Regions from separate parts of the Rossellomorea sp. NPDC077527 genome, predicted to be linked through region 2. Evidence: riboswitches for the same ligand, from Rfam matches in the RefSeq annotation. Region 2 holds a riboswitch; each other region holds the start of a gene.
What was found. Region 2 has a riboswitch for cobalamin ahead of ACIGG7_RS04750 (acyl-CoA thioesterase). Riboswitches for the same ligand answer to the same signal wherever they lie in the genome.
Positions count from the first base shown of each region.

Region 1 (7,696 bases), on a different contig from region 2:
TAATCCTTTCTGATGTGCATACCTTCCAAGCATTACGGTTTCTCTCACTTCATAAGAAAAAGGGGCAGATGAGATCTGTGGCAGAACTGCAACGAGTTTAGCCAATTCCCTTGACGAAAACTGATGAAGGGGCTTTTCCTTCAGTGCAATGGTGCCTTCCATTAAAGGAAGAAGACCCGTCATCGCTTTAAGCAAGGTCGTCTTCCCACTTCCGTTCGGGCCAAGTATTCCAAAGAATTCCCCTTTTTCAATATGAAAGTTTATGTCTTCCACAACTTTACGATTGTCATATCCAACCGAAACTCCGTTTATCTGGATCATGAAGAAACCCCTCTTTTCTTTAAGAGAATATACGCAAACATCGGCGCACCGATTAATGCGGTAATCACTCCAATCGGAAGTTCAGTCGGAGAAATGACCGTTCTCGAAAGCAAATCGGCAAGAACGAGAAATCCGCCTCCTACAATAATGGAAAGAGGAAGCAAATGTTTGTGATCATGTCCGACCATTCTTCGCAAGAAATGAGGGATGACAAGACCGACGAATCCAATGGTCCCCGATACGGCAACTGCCGCGCCGGTTAGGATGCTTCCCGCAATTAATATGAGAAGCTTTCTTTTATGAACCGAGATACCGATATGACGGGCTTGTTCCTCCCCGAAACTCATTCCGTTCAATTCCTTGCTGTTCAGAAGGAGCAACACTACCCCTAAAAGGAAGAAAGGAAATATGATGGCAATGTAATCCCACCCCCTCATGGATACGCTTCCAAGAAGCCAGCCGATGATCTGCCTCAGCTCTTCTCCTGTAAGTGCGATCATTAAGGAAATCAAAGATCCCAAAAACGAGCTGAAAATGATTCCCGTCAGGATGATGGTTTCGACCTTCATCGTCCTCTCAACTTTTTGTGCAAACCACAATACAAGAAATACGGTGATGATGGAACAAATGATACTGAAAAAGGGAAGCGTAAACTTCCCAATGAACGGAATACTCCAGTGAAAAAATAATGTGATGACCGCACCGACCGATGCTCCTGAAGAAACCCCCAATGTATAAGGATCAGCCAACGGATTTCGCAATAATCCTTGAAAAGAAGCTCCTGCGATAGCTAAGGAGCTTCCAACCAATAGAGCTAATAAGACCCTGGGTAATCTGATGGTATACACGATGTTCGTAAACATGGGATCAACCGTTTCAGGTAAGTCAAATCCAAACCATTTAGAACCGACGATATATAGAATATCCATTGGTGGAATCGAAATCGTTCCAATCGAAATACCTGCCAGAAGAGCTATGACTAAAAATAGTCCAGCCAGTCCGTACGTTACCCCTATTTTATTCTGCAAATACCTCTGGATAGATCGACTTTGCAATTTCCTCTACTCCTTCAACCAATCTTGGACCCGTACGAGTGACTAAATCTGAATGGACGTCCTCAACATCGCTATTCTTAACAGCATTCACTGATTTCCATCCGTCTCTACCCATTACCTGTTCTTTTGGATTTTCACTGTAATAACCATAGGTAGTGATGATTACGTCAGGATTTGATGAGATGACCGCTTCCTGATTTACCTTAACCCATCCTTCTTGATCGTTCATAACATTTTCAGCATTGACCATCGTCAGCATTTGATCGATGAAGGTGTCCTTACCGGGCGAATAAATGTCGGGTGAAGGTGAGACTTCCACATACACGCGTTTCTTATCTGATATATCTTTCGCTTTTTCTTGAATGGTTTTCAGATCCGATTTCATGTCAGAAACGATGGACTCAGCCTGATCCTTCTTCCCGACAAGTGTTCCAATATCTTGAATCGTATTATATACCTCTTCAAAGCTTTTTGCATCGTGAACAATGAATACGTTGATGCCTGCATCTTTCAATTGACTTAACCCTTCTTCTGCCGATTTGGCAGTAGATTCATGGGCAAGTACTAGATCCGGGTCCAAGCTGACGATTTTCTCAACGTTAAACTCCATTCCCCCGATCTTTTCTTTATCCGCTGCTTCTTCAGGATAATTGTCAAAATCGGAGACCCCGACGATTTCTTCGTTTAATCCAAGCTCAAATAAGATTTCAGTATTGCTTGGAATCAATGAAACGATATGTTTAGGTTGTTCTTCCAGTGTAACTTTATGATCCAATGCGTCATTTAGAGATAACGGATACCCTGATTGATCTTGTGTGGTTTCAGCTGTATCCTTTTTATTTGATTGATCTCCATCATCCGTTCCACATGCTGTTAGGAACCCGATGGCTAATAATAATGAAAGTAGTGCTTTGAATGTGTGTTTCATTTCCTTTTCCCCCTGTTCGGATTGGACAGAAAAAAACATCTCCAGTGGACTAGAGATGTTGTGTAAGATGCATAAATAGGGTCTCAACATGCATATTACACCTTTCTATCCGCGTAGATTTGGTGTGAAAAAATCAGGCAGGTCTCCTGGCTCATGGTCATTGCTCGCTGACACCTTCCCATGTATATTTACACAGTGGTATGTTTACAGCTCACTACCATTTACAGTGGCGGGACCGCGTTGGAATTTCACCAACTTCCCTATTAAGAAGCTAAGAAGTATCATGACCTCCGCTTCACCTGATCTTGTAACATATGTAACTGTTCCGTTCAAAAGAATTATACACAAAATCCATTGGATAGGAAATGAATTTTGGTGAATTTGTTGAAAATTGCAGGAATAGCCCGAAAAACGAGTGACATGATTTCGGATAGACAGCTAAGTAAATACATTGTCGCCTTGATTCTTTCGTGGTAAAATCTGTTCATGCAATTGCTTCACTGCTTTAATGGGGCATATATGGTACAGGAGGTTTGCAATATGAGTGAAAACAGAGAAGTCGCTACCTTTGCAGGAGGGTGCTTTTGGTGCATGGTAAAACCGTTTGATGAACTGCCGGGAATTATCGATGTGATATCCGGTTATTCGGGCGGTCATCTTGAGAACCCATCTTATGAGGATATTAAAGCTGGAAACAGCGGACATTATGAAGTGGTTCAGATCACCTTTAATCCTGCTCTTTTTCCTTACGAACGGCTTTTGGAGCTGTATTGGCCCCAAATAGATCCGACAGATGAAGGGGGTCAATTTCACGACCGGGGTGACCAGTATCGTACCGCTATCTTCTATCACAACGAAGAACAAAAACAATTAGCGGAAAAGACTAAGAAAGCGATTGGTGAAAGCGGACGATTCAAGAAACCGATTGTCACCAAAATCCTTCCTGCGTCCATTTTTTATCCGGCTGAAGACTATCATCAAAAGTTCTATAAAAAGAATCCAGATGAGTATAAACAAGATCGTGAAAAATCCGGCCGCGACCAATTCATCGATGATCATTGGAAAAACAATTAATGGCATGAGATCAAGCTCCTTTCGACAAACTAAAAGGTAGAAAGGAGTTTTTTTTATGAAAAAAAATGACAAAAGCAAAAACGATAAAGAGCAGGTTGTGGGATTCGCCGGCCCGGGTAAAGTCGTCAATTTCTTTGACCCCTATCCTGATGAGGAAGAAGAAAATGTGAACAACTCGGATACCGTAGATGACCATTCTTCTGAATGGAAGTAAAACGAAAATAGGTGAGGGCTGAAGGAATTCAGCTCTCACCCTTTTTCATCCAATAAATCGATTCACTTTTATCTGCTCTTCCAGAATCAATTCTGCCGTCAATTGACCTGATAGTGTGACCATGGGAACGCCGCCTCCCGGGTGGGTTGAACCTCCTACAAAATACATATTTGAGAGAACTCTGCTCTTATTTGGTATTTTGAATCCACCATTAAGTTTTCTATCAGTAACCGTTCCATAGATCGATCCACCATTTGCACCATAAAGACTCTGAAGGTCATTCGGCGTGAATGTATATTCGTATTCGATGTGATCTCTCAAGTTGGCAACACCCATTTTCTCCAATTTCTCAAGCACTTTCATGCGATAAGAGTCCTTATACTGAGACCAGTCTTCCCCTTCTCTCAAAGGGGGAACATGTGTCAACACAAAGAGGTTTTCCTTCCCTTCCGGGGCCTGGGTCGGGTCGGTTTTGGATGAAATGCCGATATATACTGTCGGATCGTCCGCAAGCTTTTTCTCATCAAAAATCTGCCTGAACTCTTTTTGAGGATCCTTACTGAAAAAGAAATTATGATGGGCGAGATGATCGTATTTACGGTCAACTCCCAGTAACAATACCAATCCCGAAACGGTTGGCGCATATTTCCCCAGGTCATTGGCTTCCTTTGAAGATTCGTGATAGTCTGCCAACAGGGATTTGTAACACGGGATTGCCTCTAAGTTTGATACGACGATGTCAGCCATCAATTCTTCGCCAATCTTTGTTCTTACTCCATCGGCACGGGTTCCTGAAGTAAGAATGTCTTCCACTTCACAATTCAATCGTACTTCCACACCAAGTTCCTCCAACACCTTTGCCATGGCCTCTGCAATTTTATACATGCCTCCCTTTACATAATGAACCCCTAGTCCTAACTGCACATGAGTCAATTGCGACATAATAGCCGGAGCATGATATGGGGAGGATCCCACATACATGATGAGAAAATTAAATAACTGTTGTAAATGCTTATCTTTGAAGAATCTACGGTTTGCAGCATCCATGGATTTCATTGGATCCATTTGCAGTAATTCTTTGACAGGATGCATGGTGCGCAGATCCTGTAAACCGTTGATGCTTTTTTTATAAAAGCTTTTCATCGTAAGTTCATACATTTTCCCGCAGTAACTTAAATAATTGAAAAAGTTGTGACTATCCTCTATGGAGGTCTTCTTTAGCTCTTCTAACATGGTAGGAAGATCCGAAGAAACATCGAGTACCTTCCCATCTTCAAAGAAAGTCCTCCAGCCTGGCTCCACCCTTACAATATCTACGTAATCACTGAGGTCACGGTTCGCATGAGCGAAAACCTTTTCCAATACCCAGGGCATTGTCAGGATCGAAGGCCCTGTATCGAAGACAAACCCTTTCCCTTCCCTTCTATTTAATTTCCCCCCGAGCCTTTCTCCTTTTTCTAAAATCGTAACATCGTATCCTTCTGAAGATAGACGGATGGCTGTCGACATACCTGCAAGACCGCCCCCGACGATGACTACTTTCTTTTTCATTTTCATGTCCTCCTTACGAGAAAGATAATTTAGACTGATTCGCCTTTTCAACTTTCCATTGTGCCCAATTTATATCACTTCAAAACAAAGAGGTACTCAATGATTGGAGAGATGAATGAATATCTTAACGTATTATGGAAACATTAAATGGTTAAAATGGCGATACAACACTATTTTCTTTAAGAAGGTGAAAAGATGGGCGTATGGTTTGTAACCTTGATTCTGACCATGTTCCTTTTTACGAGAATTCCGGTCGTCAAGAAATCGATTCACGTTAGGAATAGCTTTCTGGTCAAAAAATGTTCGATCATCATTCCTGCAAGAAATGAAGAAAAAACAATAGAAAAACTGCTATTAAGTATTGAAAAGCAGCTAATCCAGCCCATGGAGGTTATTGTCGTAAACGATGGTTCCACAGATCGAACGAAGGCGATTGCTGAAAGTTCTGGAGCAATCGTGCTGGATGCCCCTCCACTTCCGAATGGATGGAATGGGAAATCTTGGGCTTGTTGGCATGGGGCGAACCTGGCTAAAGGAGAGATTTTACTTTTTGTTGATAGTGATACATGGTTTGAGCAGGCAGGCTTGCTCAGAATTTGCGAAACATTTAATCAACAACAGTGTCAAGGGGTGCTGACCATCCATCCTTATCATAAAATGGAAAACGCATATGAAACCCTTTCCATGTTGTTTCATTTAATCGTGTTTGCTTCAACCAGCATCACTCATCTATTTTCCTGGCTTACAAAGCCAACAGGTGGATTTGGACAATGTCTCCTTTGTTCAAAGAGTGTGTACAAGAGAATTGGTGGACATGAAGCGGTCAAAGGGGAAATGGTAGAGCATTTTTCTTTGAGTCAGAGGGCGAAGAAATACGGTGAATCCGTCGAGGGGGCAAGCGGCAAAACAGCCATCTCCATGAGAATGTATGGGGAAGGCATTCATGAATTATTCCGAGGATGGTCCAAAAGCTTCGCATCGGGATCCAAGTCTACAAATATTTTCCTCCTTGTGCTGGTTTCTATATGGATTGCTTCCCTTACATCCCTGGTCTGTAATTTACCAGGAATGATATGGGAAAACCCCGTTCTTAGCATCGTTCAATACAGTGTTATTGGAACTTACTTGTATATAATCGTACGGAGGATCGGGAACTTTAGTATTTTTGAAACATTATTATTTCCCATCCATATTCTATTTTTTCATATGACTTTTTTCCATTCACTATTGAACACTTTCATTAGGAAAAACACAATGTGGAAAGACAGGTACGTATTTATTGAGAAAGGAAAGGATGAAAAGATGAAATGATCCTGATGTTCAATATTTTCGCATGGGTTTGTATTCATTTGACGATCTCATATATGACCTCAAGATTCTCACCAGCTTTTTTACAGAAATTTTCATTCATCTTTCGCCCACAAACATATGAGCTGGATGGGCCATTTTATGCACGTTTGAAAATCAGGAAATGGAAAGCATACCTCCCTGATGCCGGAGGATGGTTTCGCTCAGGGATGAAGAAAAATCAGATCGGCCTCTCCTCCGATTCAGGAAGAGAGACTTTCCTAAGGGAATTAGACAGGGCAGAATTATCCCATTGGTTGCAAATGCTTCCGGCTCCATTATTTTTCATCCAGAATAACGGTATGTTGTCTTGGGTCATGATTTCATATGGCATCTTTTTCAATCTCCCCCTTATCCTTGTCCAACGGTACAATCGTATAAGGATATTGCGTGTGATCAAGCATTCCGTTTCATCCAAAAATCAAGAAGTGCCACTACATTCCAAGACCCCACATTTTTAAGAAATAGATAAATCGTACATAAGTTAAACTAAATGTGTACATTTTATAGATAAGAACCGAGGAAGTCCTCCACTTTAATAAGCCGTTAATCCCTTGATTTGCTCGGTTCCCTCCTTTTCTCTACATCTCGTCCATAAATAAGAACGGTTCACGAGTATCAAAATTCCCCGAAATCCCCCGAATCGGAATGTCCTCTCCCTTTATCCAATTCTGAAAGTCTATCTTTACACCTTCGGCACTTTGACCGAAACCGATCAAGCAAAGCAGCGATTCACAATCAAAGACACATGTATGAATGGTACCCGCCCACGAATCATATGCTTTCTTGAAGATCGGGCTGTCCACATGATTGAAAAGGTGAAGTGCCCCTTCCATGGTTAATCTCTTTTTCTCCCCTGAGCGCAATTGGGTCAACCTCTTTACAGATTCCTTTACATAATGGCGGTTATCCTGTTTCATATGATTCATTTGAAAATGGTTGGTGCAGCTAAGACTTGAGGCATGATATACACCAATTCCTCTTGGGGAAGCCTCCACTACAGCAGCCTTTCCATTTCGATCATACAACGAGTAGTTAAAACTATGGCGGTGTGGTAACCTCCTCAGGACATCAATAGCCTCGTCCGAATTTTTACAAGTGTCTAAGAGAATGCGCGCGATTGTCGTACATATGAACCCCTCACCCGGATTCAACCGGTTGACAAAATGAAAGCCAATTGCCAAACCTTTTTCATTCAAGCCGTCT
Region 1 is NZ_JBITVL010000004.1:322,171-329,866, forward strand. It holds gene ACIGG7_RS16065 (adenosylcobinamide amidohydrolase) at 1-321, opposite strand, end outside; gene ACIGG7_RS16070 (FecCD family ABC transporter permease) at 318-1,376, opposite strand; gene ACIGG7_RS16075 (ABC transporter substrate-binding protein) at 1,339-2,304, opposite strand; cobalamin riboswitch at 2,424-2,622, opposite strand; gene msrA (peptide-methionine (S)-S-oxide reductase MsrA) at 2,845-3,378, shown strand; gene ACIGG7_RS16085 (hypothetical protein) at 3,434-3,592, shown strand; gene ACIGG7_RS16090 (phytoene desaturase family protein) at 3,638-5,143, opposite strand; gene ACIGG7_RS16095 (glycosyltransferase family 2 protein) at 5,339-6,454, shown strand; gene ACIGG7_RS16100 (glycosyl-4,4'-diaponeurosporenoate acyltransferase CrtO family protein) at 6,508-6,951, shown strand; gene ACIGG7_RS16105 (C45 family autoproteolytic acyltransferase/hydrolase) at 7,072-7,696, opposite strand, start outside.
Region 1: linked by a shared signal. The riboswitch ahead of ACIGG7_RS16075 (ABC transporter substrate-binding protein) and the one ahead of ACIGG7_RS04750 (acyl-CoA thioesterase) in region 2 are both predicted to bind cobalamin.

Region 2 (7,696 bases):
GAATACACAGAAACAAATATTAAAAAAGCGAATTGCAGTGGCCAATAAAGATATCGCTGCAGACGTGGTCATAAAAAACGCGAAAATCATTGATGTCTTCAATCTGGAGATCACGGAAGGTGATGTGGCAATTTCAGATGGGATGATCGTCGGAATCGGTAAATACGAAGGCAAAGAAGTGATTGATGCAAAAGGGAAGTATGTAAGTCCTTCATTTATAGATGCACATGTTCATATTGAATCCTCCATGGTCACTCCTTCTGAATTCGCCAACGTTGTTCTCCCACATGGTGTTACGACCGTCATTACAGATCCTCATGAAATCGGGAATGTGTCAGGCGAAGAAGGAATCCGGTTCATGCTGGATGATTCTGAAAACATACCTTTAGACGTCTTCACCATGCTCCCTTCCTGCGTCCCTGCCACTCCTTTCGAAAATGCAGGGGCAACATTGACAGCACATGACCTGAAACCTTTTTATCACTATGAACGTGTCCTTGGACTCGCAGAAGTAATGGACTATCCCTCCCTCCAAAAAGGGGAAGATTCAATGTTGGATAAGATCGCGGCCACCACTCCTTTCACCCACAATATCGACGGACACCTGGCAGGCCTTGACACGAATGCCATTAATGTCTATAAAGCAGCCGGCATCCGGACCGATCATGAATGCACCACTGTTCATGAAGCTAAGGAACGCCTTCAAAGGGGAATGTACCTGTTGATCCGGGAAGGAAGTGTGGCAAAGGACCTAGTATCCCTCATCGGTGTCGTGAATGAAAGAAATGCCCGCCGCTGCCTTTTCTGTACCGACGATAAACATCTCGATGACTTAATTGAAGAGGGCAGTATCGATCATAATGTCCGTCTGGCCATCAAGGAAGGACTCGACCCAATCATAGCGATCTCCATGGCCTCCCTAAACGCCGCCGAATGCTACGGACTTCACGAAAAAGGAGCCATCGCACCGGGCTATGAAGCTGACTTTATCCTTCTTGACGACCTTGAAACAATCGCAATATCGAGCGTGTACAAAGCCGGAAAGCATGTCGCCGGAAATGGAACATATACCGGGAGACCGATTGTAAAAAAAACTGCCCAACCAGCTCTGACTTCAACTGTCAAAACGCCCGAACTTACAGATCATGATCTTCAAATCAGATTAGGCGATACAAAAAAGGCCCATATCATTGAGATCATTCCCAATCAGCTCAGAACGAATAAACGGATAGAAGAGGTTCATTCAGTGAATGGTGCCTTCATCCCTTCCACTGCACAGGATCAGCTTAAGATGGTCGTTGTGGAAAGGCATCACCACACAGGAAATATTGGATTAGGTATCGTAAAAGGATTTGGATTGAAAGAAGGCGCTATCGCCACAACCATTGCCCATGATTCCCATAACATTGTGGCAGCGGGTACAAATGACGGAGATATCCTGAAAGCCATCAAAGCACTGGATGAAATGAACGGCGGTCTTGTCATGGTGAAAGATGGAGAGACCATCGCTTCCCTACCGTTATCCATCGCAGGTTTAATGTCTGATGGCAGCTATGAAGAAGTTGCGGCCGGACTTCTTCAGTTAAAGGATGCCTTTGTACAGCTGGGATTCACCGGGGATTTCAATCCCTTTCTCACCCTTTCCTTCCTGACACTGCCCGTAATACCTGAATTAAAGCTGACTGATCTAGGTTTGTTCGATGTGGGGGATTGCCGTCATATTGAGGTAGGGGTGAAGGATTGAGGATTGGGATTATTCAAGTTTGGTTTGACTGCTGAATAATGGTGTTTTTTTTGACAGATGAAATTCAGGATGTTTTCAGCTGCTGAATCAGTTGTACCAGGTACATACTATTTAATCTGTACCTGGTACAACTACGGTATGGTACCTTCTCCACACAAAAAAGAGATGTTCTCCCTACCGGAAAACATCTCTCTTCTTATTCCCTATTTACTTCCTTGCCCGGCTTCCTCTAACTCTTTTTCTTCGACTTCATTAGAGGCCGCCACTTCCTTATCTGCCGATTCAGAAATTGCAGGTTGATAATGAACCGGCTGTGTTCTATTGGCATACGACTTCAGTAACTCACCTACATCGATACCGGTCATTTCACGGAGTGGCTCCTGCATGTCAAGCATCGTTCTCGTGATGCTTTTTCCAAAGGAAGGAACCCCTTGGCCGTTGCCTGAATCGATGATCTTGACTGAATCGATATTGTTCAGTGGCTGAGCGATCTTCTCTGCGAATATCGGCAGCATTTCAATGAGTTTCTCGGTGATGATGACATCGCCGTGTTTTTCCATGGCTTCTGCAAGGAGCTTACGGGATTCTGCTTCTGCTTTACCGCGCTCACGGATGACATCTGCTTCTGCAGACCCTTCTTCCCTGCGGATCTTCGCTTTGGCTTCCCCGTCGATTTCCGACTTACGTGCTTCGGCTTCTGCTTTACGAGTCGTTTCGTAATAATCTGCATCAGCTTTTGTTTTACGGACCTTGGATTCTTCCGCTTCAAGCTTAACCGCACGTTCCCGCTCAAGGAATTGAAGCGTTAATTCTTCTTCTTTTACTTCCTTGGCAAGTTTGGCTTTTTCAAGTTCATAGGACTGCTCGGACTTTGCTCTTGCGCGTTCGGTTTCTTCTTTGAACGCAGCATCTTTGATGTCTTTTTCTTTCTTGGATTGAGCAATTGTAATTTGACGCTTGTACTCTTCTTCCTTCGCTTCCTGGTCGGTCTGGGCACGGTGAATCCGTGTTTCACGCTCTGTGTTTGCTTCTGCGATTTCCGCTTGCTTTCGAACCTCTGCGATACGTGGACGACCGAGGTTTTTCAAGTAGCCGTTTTCTTCATCGGCATCACGGATATCTGTCAATCCGAGAGACGTGATTTTAAAGCCCATCAAATCAAGCTGTTTCTGTGCGATTTCTGACACATCGGCATTGAATTTCTCTCGGTTGCTGTTAATGTCCTCAACGGTCATTTTAGATAAAATGGCACGAAGATTACTTCCAAGCACTTCGATGATTTCATCTTCAATTTCCTTTTGATCCTTCCCAAGGAACTGCTCGGCATAGTTGGCAATTCCGTTCAAGGTGTCTGCAACCTTTACCATGGCCACTGCATCGGCCACAATAGGAACTCCTCCGTTTGTGTATACACGTGGAGTCGATAGTTTCAATTGGAAAGATGTTAGATTAACAGGCGTGGATGTTTGGAAACGTCTTAATCTGTATCCTCCACCACGGATGATCTTCATGGAACGGCCTTCCTGGTCGGTAAATATATTCGATTCCTTTTCAGGATCCCCCAGTTTCGGTCCGGTAATGATCAGTGCCTGATTGGATCTTGCGGTACGATAACGGAACCTCATCCAGAAATAATATGCGATCCCTACAATTGCCGCAATGACCAGTACAGGAATCAAGAAAACGAAAAATCCGATAACACTCAATGATCCTAGCATTCTGACAACCCCTCTCGACATTTTGTTTAAACCAGCATGCTGTCTGATTTAATTTTTAAATAAAAGTGCTAGCTACACTACTATATACGGAGCCCACCCTTAAAAAGTTTCAATTTTTTAGGCGAATATCCTATTTTTATATTTTTATATAAAAATAACCTGAACTTAAAAAAGTTCAGGTTACTACCATAACCACCCATGCAATGCGCCAAGCAAAGTAAAAACGATGAGATGATCTCCGACAGCAATTAGAAACATCCTTTTCGTCATGAGTCCAAATAGGGCATTTTTCAAATAGACGATGGAAATCAACATTCCAACGATTCCTCCAATGAGCGCCCCGGAAGCTAAACCACTTGATCCCGTCCCTTGAACGAGAACTCCAATCAGGGCTGAACTGATGAACGCTACCAAAACAGCCACTACATATTTCACCGGTCCTGTGCCTTCCTGATCTTTCTTTCCAAGAAGGATCGAGTAATAAACTCCTCCGTAGATCATATACAACACGGCCCCTGCTAGAAACGCGGGCAAATTCAAACCTAGGGTCATCCTTATTCCTCCATTATTTGGGTTCAATGGCCAGAGCGATCGCCTTAATGCCACACCTTACATCGAGGGATCCTTCGATGCTCTCTACTTCAACAAGCTCAACCGGATTCCCGAGATACCTAAATCCGCTTTGGGGCAGCCAATAACTATAAAGTTCTGAGTAGCATTCAATCAGCATGCCTCTTTCCTCATAATCGACAGGCTCCGAAAACTCATATATTACATGCTTGCCTCCGGAAAAATGACCAAGTTCCTCACCAAGGGTACCTCGATCTTTAACGGCCAGACGGCATTCATACCTGTTTTTTTCAGGCGGGGTGATGTACGGGTTACTCTTAGGGACTCCGAATATCAGCGGGCTATCGTCCAACAGATCCCTAGCATTCCCCCAATGGTAAAGATCCTGCCAAGTTGCAGGAATGCCTTTGACGTAGGATCCTGTATGGTACCGGTTGATGGTGGAGCACTCTGGTAATTGTGCGACTTTCACATTGGAAAGATCCAGCCATTTAAACTCATTATAAGTCTCTCGATCTCTGGAAGCTTTCGGATTTGTGCTGGAAAGTTTAGATTTCTTGCTATACAGATATTCCCTTGGAAATCGTTCTAAATACGCACCTTCCCTCCAGCTTTTTGGATTGGTATTGAAATAGGCATTGAACGAATAGGTGAAATAAGATAAAGAAGAAAACCCACAATTCAAGGCAACTTCTGTTACTGGTACCCTTGGCTCATAAATCAGCATATGTGCGGCATTTTCCAAACGAAGCCTTTTCACATAGCCGGCTGGCGTCTCGCCGATGAACCCTTTGAACAATCGTTGGAAGTGAAAGGGTGAATAGGTAGAGACTTTGGCGAGCTGCTCTAAAGATAAATCCTCTGTAAGATGTTCATCTATGTATTGTATTACTCTATCAATCTGCGTCTGTTGATCACTATATGTCATGTCAATTCCTCACCTGTACCTTTTAAATCTCCCTACTTCCATCGCTCAAGCTTGTGCATATTCCTCACAAACATCCCTGATAAGAAAGAAGGAACGCCCATTTCAATGCATTTGTTTTTCACAAAGACCTTCATTTCGTCGAGCGTGATATCCTTTTGAGTAAATTCTCCTTGTTGGTAACAATGCTTGCAATACATGGCACTTTCCTCTGAATTTTTTTCCGTTCCTCGATCTTCTACTTTTTTCAGAGGCATACCACAACTTTGACATTTATTGAATTTCTTCATAGCACTCCATCTCCTTTTTACCATTTTACCATAGAGGATGCTCATTCACGGAAGGTGTATGGTAAAATAGAAACGTTCACAATTTAATTATTGCTCGTTGGTGAAAATGATCGTTGGTCATTTTCTTAAAAGGGAAGTTGGTGAAAATCCAACGCGGTCCCGCCACTGTAAGGCTGAGGTTTCATATGGATCCACTGTTTCACGTGAAATGGGAAGGAATATGGAATTGGAGACGCTGAGCCAGGAGACCTGCCAATTCGAGAAGAACACGAAAGTTCCTACGGGAGATAGGAGGGTGTTACGCGAATGAAACGTCTAACAGGGAATCAGAGGATCCCCGACGCTCACTCAGGGTAGCTGCATCTTCTTTTCACAAAGGAGATGTTTTTTGTTTCAACATTATACAATCAGGGAGATGAGAAAATGGAACAAGCTTATTCTGTGGAGCGTTCACGAACCGTACAAACCCGATTGGTATTGCCGCCGGATACCAATCACATGCAAACCATCTTTGGAGGGAAAGTCCTCTCTTATATCGATGAAATCGCGGCGTTATCGGCCATGAAGCACTCAAATTCCGTCGTTGTAACAGCATCGATCGACTCTGTGGATTTTTTATCATCCGCCACGGTGGGCGACGCTTTGAGCCTTGAGGGGTATGTTACATCGACAGGAAGAACATCCATGGAAGTATATGTGAAGGTGTACTCGACCAATCTGCTGACGAATGTCAGAACGTTAACGACGGAATCATTTCTGACAATGGTCGCTGTGGATGAGAATGGTAAGCCGAAACCGGTGCCAAAGGTCATCCCTCAGTCGGAAGAAGAGAAGAGACTTTTTAAGACGGCACCTCTTCGGAAAGAACATAGAAAAAACCGTGCATTGATATTATAAAAAAAACACTCAGATTATTTCTGAGTGTTTTCTATATAAAGTATGGAAAAAGGATGTATATCAGAACCGCAACGGTCATCACGCTAAAGCCTATTGTATAATAGCGACGGCGCTCCTTTATGTTGATGACCACATACATAATGTTGGTAGCGAGAAGGATGAGGGGGAACCATATAGGCTTGTAAGAGTCTGATTGAAATCCCGTATAGATCGAAACAAATCCCGCAAACACAAATAAAAGTACGGATACAATCAGAAAGGCCTTTCCGCCTTGTTTTTCCTTCATACAATCTCTCCTTACTGTTTCAAAGTAAATAGATCCGATGATACCGAGACAGCCTTCTCTCGACGCTCCTCCCCTGCCTTGTTCTTCACCTTGGTTCCTTCCCCTTCAATCAAAGATCTTCTAAGGGTCGCACTGATCGAGTTCACGCATAGGATCAAGATGGCGAATAAAGTCAGTGGGACGACGACAAGCATCGGACGCAGGAAGATCTGCTGAATGTTGATGGCGATCGTCGCTGCCCATTCGTTCGTTTCGGAAAAATATACAGGGATACTTTCCATGATGCCAAAGTTAGCGATCTTCAAGCCGCCAAGACACATATGGAGAATGCCGAGTTGAATAAGTAAAGCCAGAGTTTGGGACACCTGTTCTGAAAATAGCACTATCGAATGCCTTCTGAACTGTGGAAGCAGGTGCTGCTTAAAAAGATGGAATCTTCCTGCCCCCATCGTTCGTGACACCTGAATGAATTCGCTCTTCATAAAGAGTTTCATCTCTTCTCCTAAATAGATTCCGAGAGAGGGGATCGTCACAGCGGCAATCGCGATCACTTGAATGAAGAAGTAACGGTTGGAAGGAAGCACCCCGGAATGAAAAGCACCTTCTAAGGGAACCAGTAACGCAAACACAATAATGACGAGGGGGATGTACTGAAAAGACTCTCCCAGTCCTTTCATCAATCTCCCTACAAAATCTGGGAGGAACGTATACAGAACAGCAAAGAAAAAGCCTAAAACCATCCGCAGTAATGCGATGGCCAAAGCTGCAAAAATAGTATATTTGGCTCCGACCAATAGTAAAAGCAGAAAGTTCCTCCCCAGTTTATCGCTTCCCAGTGGAGGCATTTCACTTGGGGTGAACGGTGGTGCTGCGATTACTCTCCCATTTTCATCGGAGAGATAATCCACAACTTCATCATACCCGGGATTCAATACCGGAACCAGGAAACTGACGGCGATGAAAGCAACAAGGACCAGGACGGGAAGTGCCAATCTTCTGGTCATCCAACTATTCATCCATTTCCCCTCCTTTCAACCATTTTGATAGAATATAAGACCCTATATTGAAAACGACAAAGAACGGGACAAATATAAGAAGCATCCCGAGAAAGAACGCAGAAGGTGAACTTGTCGCCGTGCGAAGCAACGTCTGCATGAATCCGTTAATGTTAAACAGAAGTTCAATGATTAATAGATTAGAAAGCATCAGTAAAAAAATCGGTTTCAGATGAAAGAAGAAGTGAACCCACACATTCCGAAACAAGTG
Region 2 is NZ_JBITVL010000001.1:930,614-938,309, reverse strand. It holds gene ade (adenine deaminase) at 1-1,744, shown strand, start outside; gene ACIGG7_RS04770 (flotillin family protein) at 1,948-3,462, opposite strand; gene ACIGG7_RS04765 (DUF1761 domain-containing protein) at 3,646-4,014, opposite strand; gene ACIGG7_RS04760 (AraC family transcriptional regulator) at 4,028-4,960, opposite strand; gene ACIGG7_RS04755 (zinc ribbon domain-containing protein) at 4,993-5,247, opposite strand; cobalamin riboswitch at 5,329-5,518, shown strand; gene ACIGG7_RS04750 (acyl-CoA thioesterase) at 5,671-6,144, shown strand; gene ACIGG7_RS04745 (hypothetical protein) at 6,176-6,430, opposite strand; gene ACIGG7_RS04740 (hypothetical protein) at 6,442-7,446, opposite strand; gene ACIGG7_RS04735 (ABC transporter permease subunit) at 7,439-7,696, opposite strand, start outside.

Region 3 (7,696 bases), on a different contig from region 2:
TCATTCCAGCGAATATCAATCATCCTGAATGTGAACCGATGATCATTGGCCGGCACTTTCATGTGAAAATCAATGCCAATATCGGGAATTCCGCTGTATCATCCTCGATTGAAGAAGAAGTGGAGAAGATGACATGGGCGACCAGGTGGGGTGCAGATACGATCATGGACTTATCGACAGGGAAAGATATTCATACGACACGGGAGTGGGTCATTCGGAACTCCCCTGTTCCTGTAGGTACTGTACCAATCTATCAAGCTCTGGAAAAGGTAAACGGGATAGCAGAGGATCTATCATGGGAAGTGTACCGGGATACGCTCATCGAACAGGCAGAGCAGGGGGTTGATTATTTTACCATCCATGCGGGAGTGTTGTTGAGGTATATTCACCTCACCGTTGAACGTACGACGGGGATTGTGTCACGGGGAGGTTCGATCATGGCACAGTGGTGCCTGGCTCATCATAAGGAGAACTTTCTTTATACCCATTTTGAAGATATTTGTGAAATCGCAAAGGCTTATGATATTTCGATTTCACTAGGGGATGGATTAAGGCCGGGATCAATCGCGGATGCGAATGATGAAGCACAATTTGCTGAGCTTGAAACATTGGGAGAGTTAACACAAATCGCTTGGGAGCATGATGTACAGGTGATGATTGAAGGGCCAGGTCATGTGCCGATGCACATGATCAAAGAAAACGTGGATAAGCAAATGGAGATCTGTCATGAAGCCCCTTTCTATACATTGGGACCATTAACGACCGATATTGCACCGGGGTACGATCATATTACTTCTGCCATTGGAGCAGCGATGATCGGCTGGTTCGGTACCGCGATGCTGTGTTATGTGACACCGAAAGAACATCTGGGGCTGCCGAATAAAGACGATGTTCGGGAAGGTGTAATTGCGTACAAAATTGCCGCTCATGCGGCTGATTTAGCGAAGGGGCATCCAGGGGCACAAATAAGGGACAACGCCCTTTCCAAAGCACGATTCGAATTTAGATGGAATGATCAATTCAATCTCTCCCTGGACCCTGAACGGGCAAGGGAGTATCATGATGAAACCCTCCCTGCCGAAGGGGCAAAAACCGCCCATTTCTGTTCCATGTGCGGACCGAAGTTTTGTTCTATGAAAATCTCCCATGATATCAGGGGAATGAAAGACGGCGCTCTAGAGTCGCAGACTGAGAGGGAAAAAGGGTTGAAAGAAAAGGCGAAGGAGTTCGTTGAAAATGGATCAAACCTCTACCGATAATCAAGGCTCTCATATCCTCATGCTGAAGAAAGAAATGTTGATTCTGCATGAGAGGATCATGGAGCTTGAGAAAGAAGTGAAGGGAATTCAGGCAAAGTGCAGGCATGTCTTCTATGAAACGCCAGCCGCCAGGAACTGCATCAAATGTCACTATGCAGAAAGTACGTACTATTAGGAAAGCATACAAGGGTGAGAATTTCTTTTGACAGCCGATCGTTCCCGTGCTACGATAAATGTTAATTTCCGAATAGTAAAAATATAAGCGTATAACTCTTATGTAGAGAGGTGGAGGGACTGGCCCTGTGAAACCCGGCAACCGTTCGATTTTTGTTGAAAAGGTGCTAATTCCTGCAAAGCCTCAGGCTTTGGAAAATAAGAGGGGATTCCACTAAATATGAAGCCCTCTCTTTCTTTGATTGAGAGGGCTTTTCTAGTATAAGGACAATTAAATAGACAAATGCAATAGGTGCTGAGTTTTACTCAGCTAAGAGGGAAGACCGGTGAAAATCCGGCGCGGTCCCGCCACTGTAATGGGGAGCAACTTATCACACTACCACTATTTCATATGAAATGGGAAGGGGTAAGAAGCGACGATCCTGAGTCAGGAGACCTGCCTGTTGTATGCACTTATGCTCTACGTGGATATAGAGAGGGGTGAGGAATGCGTGTTGAGAAAACCGGTTGGTCTCGACTCTAGTTAAGTATGCGTATGAATCTCTCTTTCATTTGGAAGAGAGATTTTTTTGTTGGGACAGGATAATCATTTTAAACAGATGGGAAGTGTGATGATTGAGTAAGGTTATGAGTTCGAACTTAGGGTATCCAAGAATAGGGGAAAATCGTGAATGGAAAAAGGTATTGGAACAATATTGGTCCCATAAGGTGGACGCAGAATCGTTCGAGAAACAAATGGAGAACATTCGTCTCGAGCATGTGAAGAAACAGAGGGATCAGGGAGTGGATTTGATCCCGCTTGGAGACTTCTCGTTGTATGATCATGTACTGGATACTGCGGTGATGTTCGGAGTCGTTCCCGAAAGGTTTGACTATCAAGGTGGGAAAGTATCTCTGGATACGTATTTTGATATTGCAAGGGGGACGAAGGATTCCCCAGCATCAGAAATGACGAAATGGTTTAACACCAACTATCATTATATCGTCCCGGAATTTTCCGGATCTGCACCTGAGCTGGTGGAAAATCGACCGTTGGCTTTTTACCGGGAAGCGAAAGAAAAGCTTGGTATCAAGGGGAAGCCTGTGATCATTGGACCATTCACATTTGTGAAATTGTCTAAAGGGTATGATGAAAAAGATGAAAGCGCACTTGTGGAAAAATTGGTCCCTCTATACGCTCAAGTCTTAAAGGAATTACAGGATGAGGGAGTAGAATGGGTGCAGATGGACGAGCCGATTCTATGCACCTCGATCTCCAAACAAAAGGTAGAACGCTTTAAAGAAATCTATGGAACATTAAAGCAAGCAGCTCCCCATGTGAAGGTGATCCTTCAAACCTATTTTGATCGCTTGGACCACTATAAAGAGGTGACGTCCATACCTGTGGACGGGATCGGAATGGATTTTATTCATGACCGGGGAGAGAATTGGGAGGCACTGCGGAAGAACGGGTTTCCTGAAGATAAAATTCTCGCTGCCGGGGTGGTGGACGGCCGGAATATTTGGAGAAGGAATCTTGTTGACGCCCATTCATTTGTATCTTCATTGGCCGATTATGTAGCGAAGGACCGGTTAATCATTCAGCCGGCATCCAGCTTGCTCCACGTACCGGTAACTGTGAGGCAGGAAGATGCGTTAGATAAAGTTCTTAAAAAGGGAATGTCATTTGCTGATGAAAAATTGAAGGAAGTGGCTCTCCTTGCGAAAGCGCTAGGAGAAGGAGTGGGGACTGTTGAGAAAGAGTTAGAAGAAAGTGTGAATTCCATTGCTGCCCTTCATGAATCAGCTGGCAGCACCAGAGATGTACTTGAAGAAGGTTCATCGAATGTCAGGAGGATCTCCCCTTATTCCATTCGTAGAAAAGTACAACCCAAACTCCCCCTTCTTCCTACTACTACGATTGGGAGCTTTCCTCAGACCAGTGAAGTAAGAAGACAAAGAATGAAGTGGCGCAAGGGTGAGATTGGGGATGACGTCTATCGGCAATTCATACGCGGAGAAATCAAGCGGTGGATCGATATTCAGGAGGAAGTCGGATTGGATGTGTTGGTCCATGGTGAGTTTGAACGGACAGATATGGTAGAGTTTTTCGGTGGGAAATTGGATGGCTTCCAGTTCACCACTTTCGGGTGGGTCCAGTCCTATGGATCGCGTTGTGTGAAGCCACCCATCATATATAGAGATGTGAACTTTATAAAACCGATGACAGTGGATGAAACGGTCTATGCCCAGTCGTTAACCGACAAGCCCGTCAAAGGGATGTTAACGGGGCCGATCACCATTCTGAACTGGTCGTTCGTAAGGGAAGACCTATCACGCTACACAGTGGCAAACCAAATTGCCCGATCTCTGCGCAAAGAAATTGAATCACTTGAAGAACAGGGGATACGGATGATCCAGGTGGACGAACCGGCACTCAGAGAGGGATTACCTTTGAAGAAGGAACGTTGGGATGAATATTTACAGGCTGCTGTCCATTCATTTAAGTTAGCTACTTCTTCTGTACAAAATGAAACCCAAATTCATACGCATATGTGTTATTCCGACTTTGAAGACATCATGGAAGCAATCAGCGATCTTGATGCCGATGTCATCTCAATCGAGACGTCGAGGAGCCATGGTGAATTAATCAACATATTTGAAGAATGCACCTACGACAAAGGGATAGGATTGGGTGTTTATGATATACACAGTCCCCGTATACCCGAGTGTGAGGAAATCATCACGCATATTAAGCGTTCTTTAAAGGTGTTAGATCCAACACAATTTTGGATCAATCCTGATTGCGGCTTGAAAACGCGGGGGATTGCAGAAACCATTTCATCGCTTAAAGTGATGGTGGAAGCAGCGGAACATGTTCGGTCAGAACTTCTCGTGAAGAATGAATAAGAACATGCGTCATAGAATGGAACATCATGAAAGGAGCCAAATATGTCCTACGTAGCCATCGGAAGAATCATACAGGTATACAATGAGCGATATCCTCATCATACATTCCTATATATGATCAGTGATAAGGGAGAAGATGAGTTAGAGAAGGGGAGAATATCTTTAAAATCTGCTGTGGAGCTTATGGCAAATGAAAAGATATGTAATATCTATGCCCCCCAGTAATAAAGGCCATAGATGTACTTAATACGTCAAAATGTTCTTCCCGAATGTAATGACATGTGTTAACTTATTGTTATATATAGGTTTACATACATTAGGGGGATTAGAACATGAATGGAGAAAAATTACGGATGCTTATCCACTGTGCCATCTTTGCTGCGATGACAGGGATCTTCGCACAAATCGAAATACCATTGCCACTCGTTCCCATCAGCGGACAGACACTGGCTGTCGGTATCACGGCAACGATTCTTGGAAGCAGATATGGTGCATTGTCTTTAATATGCTATACGGCACTCGGAGCTGTGGGCGTCCCGGTGTTTGCCGGGTTCAGCGGGGGTGCACAAGTACTGGTCGGACCAACAGGCGGCTATATCTTCGGCTTTATCGTAGCGGCTTTCTTTACAGGTTATATTCTTGAAAAAACGAAGTTCACCATTCCTATGGCGATGATTGCCAATACGGTGGGGATGATCATTACGTTGATTCTTGGTACCATCCAACTGAAATATGTAGCTGATTTGGGTTGGAATCAGGCAATGGCAGCTGGAGTTTATCCATTTATCGTAGTGGGTCTGATCAAAGCATTCCTTGCAAGCTGGATTGGAATCACGGTAAGAAAGCGTTTGATACAGGCTAAATTGATCCAGAATCAGAAAGTGGCTGTATAGGAAAACGCTGGCTCTCTAAAGGGACGGTGGAATAAGAGCTGTGTGTTGCATTCATTAGCGCTGTATGTAATGTCCTTAAATGCCATTCAACATAAAAAAGCAGAACGCCTGGATATTGTTCCTGGCGTTCTGTTTTTTTGATTTGCCTTAGGCCAGCATGAAACACTTATATGATTTACCTTTATTTTTTCTTCTGCCGATGATGACAACAGTGGTTAAAACAATAATGAGTAAGAACATTCCTTCAGCCATACAATCCCCCCTCGATAGTGGTGAGATGACGATCGAGTTCAGTGTAATCCAATGAGATTTCCAGCCATCTGGTAGTAGTTACAAATTGAAAGTAAAATAGTTTCAAAATTTAGATTATTACGCTCGTAATAACAGCCTATTTTTCATTCAAAGTGAGAACATACCAGGTCACATGTGATTTGGTGTGTTGCTGATTGATTTCATATAGAATCAAATAATGAGGTAAAGGTCCATTTATCCGAATTTATACATGGACCAATATCCGATATCTTTAAATCCGATGCGTTTATAAATTTTCCCCGCCTCCGGATTATCATAGAAAAGGCAGAGCTCCTTCCCTTCGTTTAAGACATCACGGCAAAGCTTTGTCATGCAATCTGTTGCATAGCCCTTTTTCTTATACAGGGGGTGGGTGCATACAGCAACAATCATGGCGGACATGCTGTTTTCTGCCGTTGTGGAAGCGGAAGAAACAAACTTGCCGTCTTGTTCTACGTAGTAGCTGCGTGCCACTCCTTTTTCCATCCCGTGCTTCCTTTTCTCCACTGTAAAACTTCCGCCACTGAATTCAGGGATAGAGTTCAACAACTCCACAAGCTTCGGTAAATCAGTGACAGAAGCCTCTTTCACGTTTGGAAGGCCATGTTCTTCCATGGAGGAGGTGCTGTCGCATTTTGCATAATACATATGTCGTTTCGATTGGATTTCTCTTGATAAAAAGGGCTCGACTTCAGTGACAATTCGCTTTAATCCCGAAACGATGTTGTAATCTTCCGTTTCGTTGATGATAGCGGCAAATCCTTCAGCATCAAAATGGCCCATCGAATACGGAATGAAGTTTTCTCTGTATTTAAGAAGGATCCCTCTTAGGTTTCCTTCCTCGTCAAAATCTCCCCAGATCTTCTGGAAATCCTGCTCGTATCCAAAAGCTTCAATGTCCCCAATGATGAATAAGTTCTCGGCAGGCTGCTGTTGTATGAGCTGCTGGCATAGTTCGTGATCTTTATCTGAAAGCTGTCTGATCATCTTGATTCCCCCTGTGAAATTTATTCATTATCATACCAAAATTAGCAATATTTAGTAAAGTGTGAATTTTAGAAAGTAAGCGGATTTTTTCTCCTATCCGGCAAGTGGTTTTAAATTTTGCATATTAGGGAAACTTATGATCAATAACAGTTGTAAGGAGGAGCACACATGCTTTGGACCATCATCGGAATCTTATTAGTACTATGGTTATTAGGATTGATCTTTAAGATCGGTGGAGCCGTCATTCATGTTCTACTGATCATCGCCGTTGTCGTATTCTTATTTAACAGAATCACCGGCCGCAAAAAAGGATTATAACGAAATAAAGGTCCGTCCCTCTTGGTTGAGGGACGGACCTTTGTATTTGGTGATTATCTAAAGGCAGGGCCGCCTTGTTGTTCGATGTCAGAAGGGACGTTTGAGAATTTCTTGAAGTTCTCGTTGAATTTGTGAGCAAGTTCTTTTGCTTTCACTTCATAAGCCGCTTCATTTGACCAAGTCTTCTTAGGTTGAAGAACTTCGTCCGGAACACCAGGAACATGAACCGGGATATTCAGGCCGAAGATTTCGTCTGTAGCAGTTTCTACATTCGTCAATTCGCCTTCAAGTGCTGCCTGAATCATGGCACGAGTGTAAGAAAGCTTCATACGGTTCCCGACGCCATATTCTCCACCAGTCCAGCCGGTGTTCACAAGGAATACCTGTGCATTGTGCTCATCGATCTTCTTGCCAAGCATCTCTGCATAGCGAGTAGCAGGAAGTGGCAGGAACGGTGAGCCAAAGCAAGTAGAGAATGTGGCTTGAGGTGAAGTGATGCCGCGCTCAGTGCCAGCAAGCTTCGACGTATATCCGCTTAAGAAGTGATACATAGCCTGTTCTTTTGTCAGCTTACTGATCGGAGGTAATACCCCGAATGCATCAGCCGTTAAGAATACGATCGTATTTGGGTGGCCTGCAATACTTGGCTCCACGATGTTATCCATCGCTTGAAGAGGGTATGCAGCACGCGTATTTTCTGTTAAAGTGTTATCATCATAATCCGGGATGCGGGACATGTCATCAAGAACAACGTTTTCAAGGACTGAACCGAAACGGATGGCATCGAAGATCTGTGGTTCTTTCTCACGTGTGAGACCGATGCATTTTGCGTAGCAGCCGCCTTCGATATTGAATACTCCGTTCGGGGACCAGCCGTGCTCATCA
Region 3 is NZ_JBITVL010000002.1:893,178-900,873, reverse strand. It holds gene thiC (phosphomethylpyrimidine synthase ThiC) at 1-1,259, shown strand, start outside; gene ACIGG7_RS09735 (hypothetical protein) at 1,237-1,434, shown strand; SAM riboswitch class I at 1,530-1,638, shown strand; cobalamin riboswitch at 1,707-1,891, shown strand; gene metE (5-methyltetrahydropteroyltriglutamate--homocysteine S-methyltransferase) at 2,049-4,322, shown strand; gene ACIGG7_RS09725 (hypothetical protein) at 4,365-4,547, shown strand; gene ACIGG7_RS09720 (biotin transporter BioY) at 4,655-5,215, shown strand; gene ACIGG7_RS09715 (GNAT family N-acetyltransferase) at 5,702-6,493, opposite strand; gene ACIGG7_RS09710 (lmo0937 family membrane protein) at 6,662-6,811, shown strand; gene pckA (phosphoenolpyruvate carboxykinase (ATP)) at 6,865-7,696, opposite strand, start outside.
Region 3: linked by a shared signal. The riboswitch ahead of metE (5-methyltetrahydropteroyltriglutamate--homocysteine S-methyltransferase) and the one ahead of ACIGG7_RS04750 (acyl-CoA thioesterase) in region 2 are both predicted to bind cobalamin.

Region 4 (7,696 bases), on a different contig from region 2:
GAAAACAATGTTGAGCCTTTTCATCCATGTTTGTGGAACCCTCCTATAAGACGTTTGTGAAAATAATTTTAACCTAATTTAAGAAATAAAAAAATATTATTTCATAAAAATCCACCATGAAAATTTATTTCGTATTATAATAATAACGGTGAAGATATCTATAGATTCGTACTGAAAGGAATGATCGTTATGACAAAACAACAAATAGGAGTCGTCGGAGTCGGAGTGATGGGCAAGAGCCTCGCTTTGAATTTTGAAAGTAGAGGTTATTCAGTTTCTATATATGATGTGTCGGCTGACAAGGTAAAAGAAGTCCTCGATGAGCATCAAGGCAAGCAGTTGGTTGGAACACATGATGTAAATGAATTTGTTCAATCCTTGGAAGTTCCAAGAAAAATTTTGATCATGGTACCTGCAGGGGACATTACGGACAAAGCGATTGATTCATTGCTTCCTCATCTGGATAAAGGTGATATTCTGATTGATGGTGGGAACACGTATTATGAAGATACCATTCGCCGCAACAAGGAACTGGATGAAAAGGGGATCAACTTCATTGGAGCAGGAGTGTCTGGTGGAGAAGAAGGTGCTTTATATGGCCCTGCTATTATGCCGAGCGGCCAGAAAGAAGCGTATGACTTGGTTGAACCATTTTTGACTGCTATTGCAGCAAAGGTAAAAGGGGATGCTTGCAGTACATATATAGGTCCAGATGGATCGGGTCATTATGTGAAGATGGTACATAACGGGATAGAGTACAGTGATATGCAGCTTATCTGTGAAGCGTATTATCTGATGAAGAATGTATTGGGATTAAATGCAGTAGAGCTTCATGAAATTTTTAAAGAATGGAATGAAGGGGAGCTCGACAGCTATCTCATCGAAATTACCGCAGATATTTTTACGAAGGTGGACGAAGAAACAGGGAAGCCCCTTGTCGATGTCATTTTAGATACCGCCGGCCAAAAAGGTACCGGAAAATGGACGAGCATCAGCTCTCTTGAATTAGGTGTACCGCTGTCCATTATCACTGAATCCGTTTTTGCACGCTTCATCTCAGCCATGAAGGAAGAGCGTGTGAAGGCAAGCAAGATTCTGAGAGGTCCTAAGAATCAAGAATTCACAGGAAACAAACAGGAGTTCATCGAGATGATCCGTAAGGCATTGTACTTGAGCAAGATTTGTTCGTATGCCCAAGGATTTGCGCAGCTTCAATCGGCTTCCGATGAATACAATTGGAATTTGAAACCTGGTGAAATTTCTATGATTTTCAGAGGTGGCTGCATTATTCGCGCTGGATTCCTTGAAGAAATCAAGAACGCCTATGACCGTGAACCGGGTTTAACGAATCTGCTTCTTGATCCATACTTTAAGGAAATTGTTGAAAATTATCAGGATGAAGCACGTGAAGTAGTGGCCACAGCCATTAAATTAGGTATTCCTGTACCTGGCCTTGCCAGTGCATTGGCTTATTATGATAGCTATCGTTCTGAGTCACTTCCTGCAAACCTGCTACAAGCCCAGAGGGATTATTTCGGAGCCCATACGTATCAGCGCATAGATAAAGAAGGAACATTCCATACAGATTGGTTGTCTAAATAAAGTAATAAAAAGTCCTGTGGAGATCCACAGGACTTTTTTCATTCATCTTTCGTATCGTGTTTTTTCTTTTCGTCACGCTGATCTTTTTTTAACTCGTCGATTGGAATAGGATCGACGTTTTGCTCACTTTCGTGCTGATCAAGAATGCTTTCTTCTTGAGCTGCGTTCTCAGGGTTACGATGTATTTTCTTCATCATAATGGCTTATCCTCCTTAAAATCGGTTCTTATACCATACCCTCGTTGCAGAGGAGGAAACCACCATACTAGGTGTTTAAAAAAAGAAAACCGCCTTATGCAGGCGGCTTTCTGATTGATTAAATTTTCACATCAATTTTAGCATTTTTCTTTAAATCTTCCACATGTTGAACTAGTTTTTCTTGCTTTTTCTGTTGTTCAAGCTGAGTCTTGATCTGTGGTTTTACATCTTCAAATTTCGGTGCATCTTTTGCTTGTTCCTTACCTTGTTGGCTTGCATATTGATCATAAAACTTCTTCATTTCATCTTCAGTTACTTCATCGACCTTGATTTCTTTATCAACATAGGTTGTATATTTAATATTTTCAGCAATTTGAGTTTTCAGCTCGTCCATTGTAAATCCGGCTTTTTTCATGGCTTCTTCGAATTGCTTGTCATCTTTGTACTGCTTTTTCACTTCTTCAAGCTGTTTATTAATTTCATCATCCGTCGCTTTATAGCCCTTTTCTTCGGCCTGTTGCATGAGAAGGGTTTGTCCGATCAGGCTGTCGATGGTCTGGTCTTTAATCTTCTTAACAGCATCTTTACTTGTCGGATCCTGTCCCATTTGTTGATACTGCATTTGGGATTGACTCAATACGTTGTTGAAATCTTCACCTTTGATTTTTTCGTCGTTGACAATCGCTACGACCTTATCTTTTTCAACCTTTTGTTCATCCATTTTCTTTTGCATTTCTTCCATTTTCTTGGCTTGCTCTTCTTGAGCCTTTTTGTCGGTTGCTTCTGTCTTCGCTTTATCGTCAGCTTTTTGGCTCTCCTCGTCCGAACCGCAAGCGGCTAATCCAATTGTTAATAATGCTAATAGTAAAGTCGTTAATAGTTTCTTCATAATAGACTCCTTTCAGAACTAAGGTGTGATTTCCAAAAAAATCACTTAATGCGCATTTTAAATGAAAAACCCATAAAAAGAAAGTATTTAGGCTAAAACGTATTGATTGTAATAACGATGAAACACAGGGAAACTAGCTTAACCCCTTAGAGGGACTGTTATGTATCCGATTACAAAAAAGAAACCACCTCCATATAAAATGATGACATTAAAAGATTATTACATGTTAGCATGAAAAAAAGAGGTTGTTTAAATCGAGATTCCTCCATTTAAACAACCTGTAAAAAATATTGGGGACCAAAGAATACTGTCAAACAACCTTCCATTTGAATTATAGAGAGAACGGGGTATTATCTCAACCAACAGATAGGAAGGTGAGGGGGGAACAGTGTTCATTTGAGGTCTTAATCGCATCTCCTTCTGCTCTTTTCGTGGAAAATAATAATTATAAGCATAATTCAAAGGGAAGGGATTTTCTTCCTTTTGTAGAAAGGATAAAAGTGTAAGTAAAATAAAAGGAGAGAGTTTATGAAGCAACTAGTAAGAGTGGGGACGACATACATACCAGTGAGCGATGTTCAGAAGGCAAGTATCTGGTACCAGGAAAAGTTAAACGCAAAACTGAACTACGAGGATGAGGATAAAGCGATCGTAGATCTTGCTCATCAGAGCATCTTTTTGGTCGGTTCGTTAGAGGGGGAAAGCAGTAATTTTCAGGATAGGTATCAAAATAAGCGTTTTTCTTTAACGTTTGAAGTGGATGGAATCAGTGATTTGAACGAAATGAGAGATCATTTGCTTCATCAGGGAGTAGTGACAGGGGAGATTGAAGATAGAGGCCATAATGGACTTAATTTCGTTTTCAGTGACCCTGATGGAAACTTATTTGACGTGTGGAGTGAATTGAGTCCCAAGTTCAAAAAAGCTTTTAAAGTGTAAATAAGGTTAACGTTCATGCTTGACTCCCGTATCGTTGACGGGTGATACTAATAAATGTTTAATAGATTCCTCTTGTTTTTCATTTTTAAATCGTATATGATAATGAATAACACAACATTTTGTGTTCTTTTGTATTTCGATAACTATATATTGATTATAACCTGTGAATAAGGTGTCTAATAAGACTTAAAAGGGAATCCGGTGAGAGACCGGAGCTGTCCCCGCAACTGTATGTGCCGACGAAATAAGGAAACTGCCACTGTCAAATAGATGGGAAGGCCTTAAAGTAGAGTGAAGCACAAGCCAGGAGACCTGCCGTATTTATCACGTGTTATCTTCTTCGGGAATTGGGAGGATAAAGCGAGGATTGAAATAGCAGAAGTCTATTACTATCTCCGTCTATTTAAAGCCCATCCTTTTTGAAGGATGGGCTTTTTTTACTCCTTCCCCACTTTATAAAATGGGAGGAATTTTCATGTCAATCACGTTAAATGAACAACAAAAAGAAGTAGAAGTGATATTGGACAGTCTGCAGAATCGGTTTCCTGATCTTTATTTCAAGGAATTTAATGAAAAGATTTTAATATATGCAAATCAACAGACGGACTTCACCAAAGAAAGACTCTATCATTTCATGATTTTGACAGCAGTTGAGCGTATAACGGCTCATGAGCCGGATTGGACTTACGTGGCGGCAGCATTATATATCAAGAGTTTATATGAGAAACTTGCTTTATCAAGGGGAGGGGAACTATACGGATCATTCTATCATTTGGTTAAAGATTTGACCGCAAAACAATTATATTCCAAGACTCTGCTTGATTCTTACAGCAAAGAGGAATTGGACTATTTGGGTTCGATCTTGGATGATACAAGGGATTCTCTTTTTACTTACATAGGAATTGTCACTCTGACCGAGAGATACTTAACCAAGTCCCATGACGGAATGGTTCTTGAGTTGCCTCAAGAGAGGTTCATGATTATTAGCATGACCCTCATGATGAATGAACCAAAAGAAAAAAGGATCAGATTGATAGAAGAATCTTATTGGGCTCTCTCCAATCTTTATATGACGGTGGCAACCCCAACCTTTGCGAATGCTGGAAAGAGCCATGGCCAGCTATCCAGTTGCTTCATCGATACAGTGGAAGATGATTTAAGAAGCATTTATGACAGCAATACAGACGTTTCTACCTTGAGTAAAAATGGGGGAGGTCTTGGGATTTATCTAGGGAAAGTAAGAAGCCGAGGCAGCGATATAAAAGGATTTAAAGGAGTAAGCTCTGGCGTTATTCCCTGGATGAAGCAGCTTAATAATACAGCGGTTTCCGTCGATCAATTGGGGCAGCGTCAAGGAGCGATTGCCGTCTATCTGGATATATGGCATAAAGATATTTTTCCATTCCTTGATACACGGTTAAACAATGGGGATGAAAGGCAAAGGACTCATGACCTGTTTACAGGAGTTTCTATACCAGATTTGTTTATGGAACAAGTTGAGAGTAGAGGGGACTGGTATTTATTTGACCCGCATGAAGTGAAGACAGTCATGGGGTACTCCCTAGAGGATTACTATGACGAAAGAGAAGGAGAAGGATCTTTTCGTGAGAAGTACCAGGAGTGTATAGCTCATACGTCACTTTCGCGGGAAGTGGTGCCGGCCATTGAAATTTTTAAACGGATTATGATTTCCCAGCTCGAAACCGGAACGCCATATATGTTTTATCGGGATACAGTGAATCGTCTGAATGCAAATTCTCATAAAGGAATGATTTATTGCAGTAATCTGTGTACGGAAATCGCCCAGAATATGAGTGCGACCGTAATGGAAGAAGAAGTGATTCAAGATGGTAAAATTGTCACCTATAAGTCACCGGGGGATTATGTTGTCTGCAATCTTGCCTCTATTTCCTTAGCCAAGACGTTGATGGATGATGAGCTGGAACGGGTTGTATCGATCGGAGTAAGAATGCTGGATAATGTGATCGATTTAAATGAACTTCCAGTCCTGCAGGCCCAGATAACCAATCAGCGATACAGGGGAATCGGGTTGGGAACATTCGGATGGCATCACCTCCTCGCGTTAAAGGGCTTGAAGTGGGAAAGCAATGATGCGGTCGAATATTGTGATGCCCTTTATGAAGAGATTGCGTACCACACCATTCATGCAAGTCACGAACTGGCAAAGGAGAAGGGGAACTATCCTTATTTTGACGGATCGGATTGGTCTACGGGGACATATTTCTCTAAGCGTGGCTATACGGGTGAACGTTGGGAATATTTAAGAAGGGATATTTCCGAGAGTGGGGTACGTAACGGATACTTAATGGCCGTTGCACCGAATTCTTCTACCTCGATCATCGCAGGCTCAACAGCGAGCATTGATCCGATATTCAGGCTGGAGTATTCAGAAGAAAAGAAAGATTACAAGATTCCTGTCACCGCTCCTGATCTATCGCCTAAAACGACCTGGTATTATAAGACAGCTTATCATGTGGATCAACACTGGAGTGTGGAACAGAACAAGAAGAGACAACGGCATGTTGACCAGGGGATTTCGTTCAATTTGTATGTACGAAATGATATCAAAGCGAAAGACTTATTGGATCTGCACATGGACGCATGGAAATCCGGTTTGAAAACCACGTATTATGTTAGGTCAACGTCGGAATCCAACTTTGAAGAATGTGAAAGCTGTCATAGCTAGGAGGGAGGAGCAAATGATGAACAAATTGAAACAGAGGGTCCTGATCGACAGAGAGGCACCTAATAAATCTACCGGGATCATAAACGGAGATAGTTCCAATGTGTTGAATTGGGATGATGTTCGATTTTCATGGGCTTATCCAAAATATAAGAGGATGCTGGGGAATTTCTGGACCCCATTTGAAATTAATATGGCGAAAGATATCAAGCAATTCCCTACACTCTCGAAAGGTGAGCAGGACTCCTTTTTGAAGATTATTGGGCTTCTTGCACTTCTTGATAGCGTTCAGACCGATTATGCGGGGAAAGTGGCAGATTATTTGACGGATTCCAGTCTGAATGCCCTGATGATCATCCTGGCACAGCAGGAGGTTGTGCATAACCATTCATACAGCTATGTATTATCCAGCATCGTGTCTAAAAGCAAACAGGACGAAGTGTTTGATTTCTGGAAGAACGATCCCATTTTAATGAAGAGAAATGAGTTCATTACGAATGGCTACAAAGATTTTGTGGAATCGCCAACGGTTGACCATTTATTAAAATCGATCATTTATGATGTCATATTGGAAGGACTATTCTTCTATTCCGGTTTTGCCTTCTTCTATAATTTGGCCAGGAACCAGAAAATGGTCGCAACCAGTACGATGATCAATTATATCAATCGGGATGAACAGCTCCATGTGGGATTATTTGAAAAGATATTTAAAGAGGTCTTAAATGAGTATCCGACTTATGATACGGATGAGCTGCGTACCTTTGGGAAGGAAACATTTAAACAGGCTGCCATGCTGGAAATCGAATGGGGGAGGGAAATCATTGGATCTCATATGGACGGACTCTTAATGAGCGACCTTGAGGACTATATTAAATTCATGGCGAATAAAAGAGCGAAACAATTAGGTTTTGAAGAACCATTCAAGGGGTACAAGACCAACCCTCTCAAATGGATCATAGCCTATCAGGAAGTGGATAAAGGAAAGACGGATTTCTTTGAACAAAGATCAAGACAATATACAAAGACATCGGATGCGAACGGATTTGATGAGCTGTGAAACTACTTGATTCTTGGAAAAGGCGATGAATTTTTCGCATCTACCCATGGTGAATATGTTTCAAAGCCTCTCCATTAAAAAGCGAGCCGGCATGGCTCGCTTTTTTTTATCTTTTCTCAATGAAAGGACCGTAATCCCTTCTTTTATGTTGGACCGCCAGCCATTTCACCGTTGTGAATTCTTCAAGTGCCCATTCTCCGTTAAAACGTCCAAGTCCTGAATCCTTTTCACCTCCAAACGGCATATGAGGCTCATCATTCACAGGTTCATCATTGATATGAATCATTCCTGTCTCTACTCGATGTGCA
Region 4 is NZ_JBITVL010000003.1:430,817-438,512, reverse strand. It holds gene ACIGG7_RS12105 (MurR/RpiR family transcriptional regulator) at 1-28, opposite strand, end outside; gene gndA (NADP-dependent phosphogluconate dehydrogenase) at 190-1,602, shown strand; gene ACIGG7_RS12095 (hypothetical protein) at 1,641-1,799, opposite strand; gene ACIGG7_RS12090 (SurA N-terminal domain-containing protein) at 1,918-2,688, opposite strand; gene ACIGG7_RS12085 (VOC family protein) at 3,217-3,627, shown strand; cobalamin riboswitch at 3,781-3,961, shown strand; gene ACIGG7_RS12080 (ribonucleoside-diphosphate reductase subunit alpha) at 4,103-6,334, shown strand; gene ACIGG7_RS12075 (ribonucleotide-diphosphate reductase subunit beta) at 6,351-7,388, shown strand; gene ACIGG7_RS12070 (aldehyde dehydrogenase family protein) at 7,495-7,696, opposite strand, start outside.
Region 4: linked by a shared signal. The riboswitch ahead of ACIGG7_RS12080 (ribonucleoside-diphosphate reductase subunit alpha) and the one ahead of ACIGG7_RS04750 (acyl-CoA thioesterase) in region 2 are both predicted to bind cobalamin.